One region of the Telluria sp. BA11 genome, then DNA from elsewhere that is predicted to be linked to it. Evidence: predicted binding sites of a transcription regulator. Region 1 holds the regulator's gene; the other holds the start of a gene.
What was found. The regulator sigma-54, encoded in region 1, starts transcription at its own class of promoters, with help from an activator protein. The targets are predictions, from matches to a motif close to TGGCANGNAANCTGCTTT.
Positions count from the first base shown of each region.

Region 1 (3,951 bases):
TCCGCGCCAAAGTGCGCATCGATGCGCGCGCGATTGGCCTGCAGTTCGCTCTCGCCGGCATGCTGGACGGCGAACATGCGGATCGCCGCCGGCAGATCCGCGCCCGGCGTCGCTTCGATCAGCGCGTGCAACGCCGCCAGGTCGGCGCCCGGCACGAACACGTCGGCCAGGCCCACGTACAGCGCGTCGGCGGCGCCGATCGCCAGGCCGGTCAAGCCCAGAAACATCCCCAACTGCCCCGGCGCGTGCGACAGAAAGTGGCTGCCGCCGACATCGGGGAACAGGCCGATATTCACCTCGGGCATTGCCATCTTCGTGCGCTCGGTGACGATGCGCAGGCCGCAATCGGGCCCGCCCTGCGCGATGCCCATGCCGCCGCCCATGACCACGCCGTCCATCAGCGCAATATACGGTTTCGGGTAAAAATGGATCAGGTGGTTCAGCGCGTATTCTTCGGTGAAGAAATCCTCGAGCAGTGCGCTGCCGCCTTGTGGCGAGGCATTGCCGACCTCGTGGAAGAAGCGGATATCGCCGCCCGCGCACAGTGCTTTCTCGCTGCTGCTGGCGATCACCACGGCATCGACGGCAGCGTCACACTGCCAGTCAAGAAGGATCGCGGTCAGCGCGCGCACCATGTCCAGCGACAGCGAATTGAGCGCCTTCGGCCGGTCGAGGGTGATGATGCCGGTGCGGTTGGCAATGCGGGTCAGGACGTGTTCGGACATGGCGTGATCCATCGAAAGGAAACACGTATTTTACCGGCAACGGGATGCAAAAAGGGCGTCCCGAAAAGACGCCCCTGGCGGTGGTGACCTGCGCTCGATCAGGCGGCAGCGACGTCTGCTTCGTCGACGTCCAGGCGTTTGATCGCTGTGCGGTTATGGTCTTTGAGCATCTGCTTGTGCTTCAGGATTTGTCGATCCAGTTTATCCATCAACATGTCGATCGCGGCATACAGGTCTTGCGCGACGCTCGCCACGTGCAGGGTCTTGCCCGACACCTGGACATTGATTTCAGCTTTTTGCCTTTTTTCTTTTTCAGTGAGGTTATCGACGGCCAGGAAGACGTGGGTATCTATGACTTGATCGAAATGGCGAATAATGCGTTCCAGCTTATTCTGAACGTATTCACGGATGGCAGGGGTTACTTCGAGATGGTGACCACTGATGGTGAGGTTCATACACACTCCTTTGAAGATGTCACGTCGCTTGCACCACACAGGAGCTGAAGGCACAGACTGTATGAGCGGCGTTGTTACAAGGCTTTGCGGAGACTGACGGGGGGGATCTTGAGCGCTTCACGGTATTTTGCGACCGTCCTGCGAGCAATGACCATGCCTTGTTCCCCGAGCATTTCCGCGATCTTGCTGTCGGATAATGGATTCTTAGGGTCTTCTGCTCCTGTCAATTGTGCGATGAGCGCACGGATTGCCGTTGAGGATGCTTCGCCGCCCGCTTCGGTGGCAACGTGGCTACCGAAGAAATACTTCAACTCGAACATGCCGTGCGGGGTCAGCATGTATTTCTGGGTTGTGACACGAGAGATCGTGCTCTCGTGCAGACCTAGTGTATCAGCTATCTCACGCAAAACAAGGGGCCGCATGGCAACCGCGCCATGGCTGAAAAAGTTGCGCTGGCGCTCGACAATCGCCTCGGCCACACGCAGGATCGTGTCGAAACGCTGGCGCATATTCTTGATGAGCCACTTCGCCTCTTGCATCTGCGCGCCCATCTGGCTCTCGCTGCGGCCCTGCTTGAGCATGGTCGCGTACAGGCTGTTGACGCGCAGGCGCGGCATCACGTCCTGGTTCAGCGTGACTGCCCAGCCGTTCTTGGCGCGCCGCACGATCACGTCCGGCACCACGTAATCTGACACGTTCGACGCAAACGCGGCGCCCGGATGCGGATTGCACTGGCGGACCACGGCCTGCACTTCGCGCAGGTCTTCGTCGTCGCAATCGAGCGCTTTTTTCAGCTTGCTGTATTCGCGCTGCGCGAACCAGGTCAGGTAGCCTTCGACGATCTTCAGGGCCATGCGGCGCGTGACCATCGGCACGCCCGGCATGCGCCGGATCTGCAGCGCCAGGCATTCGGCCGCACTGCGCGCGCCAACGCCCACCGGGTCCATGCTCTGCACCATCGCCAGCGCGCAGCGCAGTTCGTCGAGGTCGACCTCGAGTTCTTCGGGCAGGCGTGCGTGGATGTCGTCGAGCGGTTCTTCCAGGTAGCCGTTGTCGTCGAGCGCGTCGATCACCAGTTCGGCCAGCGCGCGGTCGCGCGTTGACAGCAGCGTTTCGCGCACCTGTTCCATCAGGTGTTCGCGCAGCGTGATGGCGCATGCCTCCAGCTGCGGGCGGCCGTCTTCGTCGTCGCTGCTGGCGCTGCCGGACGACGCGCCACTGCCTTCGCTCCAGTCGTTGTCGGGCCGCTCGCCATCGACCGCGCCGCCTTCAGCGCCCTCGCCCTCGGCCGGCGCGCTGCCTTCACCCTCGGCCTGCTGGCCTGGCGCCGGCGGCGCCTCGCCCGGTGCCGGCGCATTGTTGATGGCCCCATCGGCCAGCAAGCGCACCGAATGATCGAGCGGGTCATCGAGCCTTTCGAGCAGCGGGTTATCGCCCAATATCTGCTCGATCTCCTGATGCAGTTCGAGCGTCGACAGCTGCAGCAACCGGATGGATTGCTGCAGCTGTGGCGTGAGCGCCAGGTGCTGCGAAGTGCGGAGCTGAAGGGACTGTTTCATCAATTGAGTATGGCTTACATGCGGAAATGTTCACCGAGGTACACGCGCCGTACCGATTCGTCGGCGATGATATCGTCGGGGCGGCCGGATGCAAGCACCGCGCCCTGATTGATGATGTAGGCGCGGTCGCAGATGCCGAGCGTCTCGCGGACATTGTGGTCGGTGATCAGGACGCCGATCTTGCGCTCCTTGAGGAAGCGCACGATGCGCTGGATCTCGATCACGGCGATCGGATCGACGCCGGCAAACGGTTCATCGAGCAGCACGAAGCGCGGGTTGGTGGCCAGTGCGCGCGCGATCTCCACGCGGCGCCGCTCACCGCCCGACAACGACAGCGCCGGGTTCTCGCGCAGCTTCTCGATCTGCAGGTCGGCCAGCAAGGTATCGAGGCGGTCGCTGATCTCGGTTTTGGTGAGCGATTTGCCGTTGACCTTCTGCAGTTCGAGCACGGCGCGGATGTTTTCTTCCACCGTCAGCTTGCGAAACACCGACGCTTCCTGCGGCAGGTACGACAGGCCGAGCACTGCGCGGCGGTGGATCGGCAGGCTGGTGATGTCGGTGCCGTTGATGCTGATCGAGCCGGCGTCCGACGGCACCAGGCCGACGATCATGTAGAACGAGGTGGTCTTGCCGGCGCCGTTCGGGCCCAGCAAACCCACCACTTCGCCGCATTCGACATCGAGCGACACATCGCGCACGACCAGGCGCTTGCCATAGCTTTTCTGCAGGCCCTTGACGACCAGCGTGCTGCGATCGTTCAGTTCCGTCATTGCGTGCCTCCGGCCGGCGCACGCTTGGGCGCCAGGATCAGCGTGCCGCGCCCGCCGCCAACCTTGCTCTCGCCGCTGACGTCATTGCGCACGGCGACGACTTCCTTGCGGTTGTCGTACGAGATGAACGGACCGGTCATCTGGTTGGTCATCCGGTCGTTTTCGAGTTCCTTGACGACGGCGTTCGAGTACAGGCGCACCAGCTCCGAACGCTCATCGTATTCGATGCGTTCGGCCTGGCCTTCGACCCACAGGTTCGGGCCGCCGTCACGCTTCTGACGGAACGTGGCGGGCTTGCCGTTGGCAGCGGTGAGCGTCACGCTCATATAGCCTTCGGGTGTCTCCCTGACGACGGCGCGTTCGGCCTTGACCAGCAGCGTGCCGCGGGTCAGGATCACGTTGCCGGTGAAGGTGCGTACGCCCGCGACGCCATCGAGGTCGC
Region 1 covers NZ_CM155275.1:3,024,713-3,028,663, reverse strand. Annotated here, with positions in the region: gene AC1MGT_RS13320 (enoyl-CoA hydratase/isomerase family protein) at 1-725, opposite strand, end outside; gene hpf (ribosome hibernation-promoting factor, HPF/YfiA family) at 824-1,180, opposite strand; gene AC1MGT_RS13310 (RNA polymerase factor sigma-54) at 1,255-2,739, opposite strand; gene lptB (LPS export ABC transporter ATP-binding protein) at 2,754-3,509, opposite strand; gene lptA (lipopolysaccharide transport periplasmic protein LptA) at 3,506-3,951, opposite strand, start outside.

Region 2 (3,951 bases), 190 kb from region 1:
CATTTGCAACAGGCTCATGCGCTCGTGTGGCGGCATTTCAAAGGCGCGGAATTCGACCAGACCCAGGCGGCCGGTCGGGCCGTCGGGCGAGTACAGCTTGTCGATCGAGAACTCCGAGCGGTGCGTATTGCCCGTCAGGTCGACCAGCATATTGCGCAGAAGGCGGTCGACCATCCACGGCTTGTCGCCGGGATGCATGGTCGGCAGCACCTTGTCCATCTGCTGGAATGCGATCGCCAGTTCGTACAGGTTGTCGTCGCGCGCTTCATCCACGCGCGGCGCCTGGCTGGTCGGGCCGATGAAGGTGCCCGAGAACAGGTACGACAGGGCAGGGTGGATCTGCCAGTACGTGATCAGGCTTTTCAGCAGGTCCGGCCGGCGCAGCATCGGGCTGTCTTCGACCGTGGCGCCGCCCAGCGTTGCGTGGTTGCCGCCGCCGGTGCCCGTGTGACGGCCGTCGAGCATGAATTTCTCGGTGCCCAGGCGGGTCAGGCGCGCTTCCTGGTACAGCGTCGTCATGTTGTGGACCAGCTCATGCCAGCTTGCCGCCGGATGAATGTTGACCTCGATGACACCCGGGTCGGGCGTGACGCTCAGCAGCTTGATGCGCGGGTCGCGCGGTGGCGCGTAACCCTCGATGCGCAGCTTCATCTTGAGCTTGGCGGCCGTGTTCTCGACCGCCGTGACCAGCGCCAGGTAATCCTCGATGCGCTTTTGCGGCGGCATGAAGATGTACAGGCGGCCCGCGCGCACTTCGAGGCACAGCGCCGTGTGGATGACTTCGCGCGCTTCCGGGTCAGCTGCGGCAGGCGTTGCCTTGTTTGTCGATTTGCCGGGCGCCACGCTCAGGACCGGGCGCCGGTCCTTCTTGCCAACCGGGAGCGGGCCGCGCGGCGCGAACGGGTCCACATCGAAATCGGGATCGCGCTCTTCGGGCAGCACCCACGGCAGCGTGGACAGCGGCAGGCGCAGGCCGATCGGCGAATCGCCTTCGATCAGGTACAGGTTTTCGCGCTTGAGCGGCCACGGCGACGTGCGCCAGCTGGTGCCCAGCATGACGGACGGATCGTGTTCGCGGGCTTTGAGCGGCAGCACGTAGCCGGCCACCTGGCCCAGGCCCCGTTCGAGCAGGCGCGCCAGGCGGCGGCGCTCTTCCGGTGCTTTCAGGTCGGCGTCCAGCGGATCGAGATTGCGCGGCAGCGCCTGCTCGCGCTGGGCTTGCAGCAGCACGTCTTCGTAGGCCGGGATGGCGCTGCCGGCCGGCAGGCCGAGCGATTTGACCAGCTCCGCGGCAAAGCGGCCGGCATCTTCGCTGCCATAGCCATCATCGATGTGCTCGTCCGAGAACAGCGACGGATCGAACCACATCGGCTGGCCGTCGACGCGCCAGAAGATGTTCAGCGCCCAGCGCGGCAGCGGCTCGCCCGGATACCACTTGCCCTGGCCGTAATGGATCATGCCGCCCGGTGCAAAGTGGTTCTTCAGGCGGTGCATCAGGTTGCCCGCCAGCTCGCGCTTCTTGTCGCCATGCGCCAGCGTGTTCCATTCGGCGCCGTCCATGTCGTCGATCGAGACAAAGGTGGGCTCGCCGCCCTGCGTCAGACGCACGTCCTGGTTCACCAGATCAGAATCGACCTGCTGGCCCAGGCGGTTGATCTTGTCCCAGTCGTGTTCCGTGTACGGCTTGGTCACGCGCGGGTCTTCGTGGATGCGCGTGATCGTCATTTCGTGGACGAACGTGACCTCGGCCTTGTCGGTAAAGCCCGTGACCGGCGCGGCCGACGACGGCATCGCCGTGCAGGCCAGCGGGATATGGCCTTCGCTGGCCAGCATGCCCGAGGTGGGGTCGAGACCAATCCAGCCGGCGCCCGGCACATACACCTCGGTCCAGGCGTGCAGGTCGGTAAAGTCGACGGTGGTGCCGCTCGGGCCGTCGAGCGCTTCCTGGTCGGCGGTGAGCTGGATCAGGTAGCCGGACACGAAACGCGCCGCCAGGCCCATCTCGCGCAGGATCTGCACCAGCAGCCAGCCGGTATCGCGGCACGAACCGGAGCGCTTCTGCAATGTGTCTTCCGGCTCCTGCACGCCCGGCTCCATCCGCAGCAGGTACGCGATGTCGCGCTGCAGGCGCTGGTTGATGGCCACCAGGAAGTCGTTCGTGCCCATCGGCTGGGCCAGCAGTTCGCGCCGCGCGCTGGCGACCCACTCGGTCAGCAGCGGGCCAGGCTCTTGCGACCTGGTGTACGGGCTCAGTTCGGACTGCAGCAGGTCCGGGTAGGCGAACGGGAACGTCTCGGCATATTTTTCGACGAAGAAGTCGAACGGGTTAATCACCGTCATGTCCGCAACGAGGTCGACTGTGAACTCGAGCACGTCGGTTTGTTCGGGGAACACGAAACGGCCAATGTAGTTGCCGTACGGGTCTTGCTGCCAATTGATGAAATGCTCTTTCGGCAGGACGGTCAGTGAATACGACAGGATCGGTGTACGCGCATGTGGCGCCGGACGCAGGCGCACTTCATGCGGTGACAGATTGACCAGGCGGTCGTAACGGTAGCTGGTCTTGTGATGAAGCGCAACGCGGATAGCCATGCGGTGGTGCCTTTCGATTGGGGCGCGATCGATGCCGGCGCTCTGAATTTGGTCGTATTAGTTTGCGCGCAACTAAGCAGGCGCAAGATAGAAGCATTTAAGCATGATTCATACCCGCGTTCGTTTGACTTGTGAGTCGTACGGGGTGGCTGGCACGTTTCTTGTTAGTATTCTGGCACAGGAGGCAATGATGTCGAACTTTTACGATGAAATGTATTCCAATGAGGCAACTGTGCGGCCTCATTATCAGGCATTCGCGGATTGGCTCGGCCAGCAACCCCCGCATCTGATCGAGCAGAAGCGGGCGGAAGCCGAGCTGAACTTCCAACGCGTGGGGATCACGTTTGCTGTGTACGGCGACAACGCTGGCAAGGAACGGCTGATCCCATTCGACATCATTCCGCGCGTAATCAACGCCGCCGAGTGGGCCAAACTGCAGGCCGGCCTGGTGCAGCGCGTGACCGCGCTGAACCGCTTCCTGCACGATGTGTACCACGACCAGAACATCCTGAAGGCGGGCGTCATTCCGGCCGAACAGATCCTGAATAACGCGCAGTACCGACCGGCCATGCAGGGCGTTAATGTGCCCCTGGATATCTATGCCCACATTGCCGGCGTCGACATCGTGCGCGCCGGCGAGGGCGAGTTCTACGTCCTGGAAGACAATCTGCGCGTGCCGTCGGGCGTGTCGTACATGCTGGAAAACCGCAAGATGATGATGCGGTTGTTCCCGGCGCTGTTTGCGCGCAACCGCGTGGCGCCGGTCGACCATTATCCCGATCTGCTGCTGGACAATCTGCGCACCGTGGCGCCGCATGGCGGCGACGATCCCACCGTGGTCGTGCTCACGCCCGGCATGCACAACTCGGCTTATTTCGAGCACGCGTTCCTGGCCCAGCAAATGGGCGTGGCGCTGGTACAGGGGCAAGACCTGTATGTCAGCAACGACACCGTCTACATGCGCACGACGCGCGGCCCGAAGCAGGTCGACGTCATCTATCGCCGCATTGACGACGATTATCTCGATCCGCGCGCGTTCCGCCCCGAATCGACGCTGGGCGTGCCGGGCCTGCTCGATGCGGTGCGCGCCGGCCGCGTTGGCCTGGCCAATGCCATCGGCACCGGCGTGGCCGACGACAAGTCGATCTACCCGTTCGTGCCGGACATGATCGAGTTCTATCTCGGCGAAAAGCCGATCCTGAACAACGTGCCGACCTACCAGTGCAGGAAACCAGAACACCTCCAGTACACGCTGGCGAATTTGCCCCAGCTGGTGGTCAAGGAAGTGCACGGGGCCGGCGGCTACGGGATGCTCGTCGGGCCCGCCTCGACGACGGCCGAGATCGAAGACTTCCGCCG
Region 2 covers NZ_CM155275.1:3,210,471-3,214,421, forward strand. Annotated here, with positions in the region: gene AC1MGT_RS14105 (transglutaminase family protein) at 1-2,592, opposite strand, end outside; gene AC1MGT_RS14110 (circularly permuted type 2 ATP-grasp protein) at 2,783-3,951, shown strand, end outside.
Region 2: AC1MGT_RS14105 (transglutaminase family protein) is a predicted target of sigma-54. The motif match lies at 2,691-2,708, and genes of this name have one in related genera.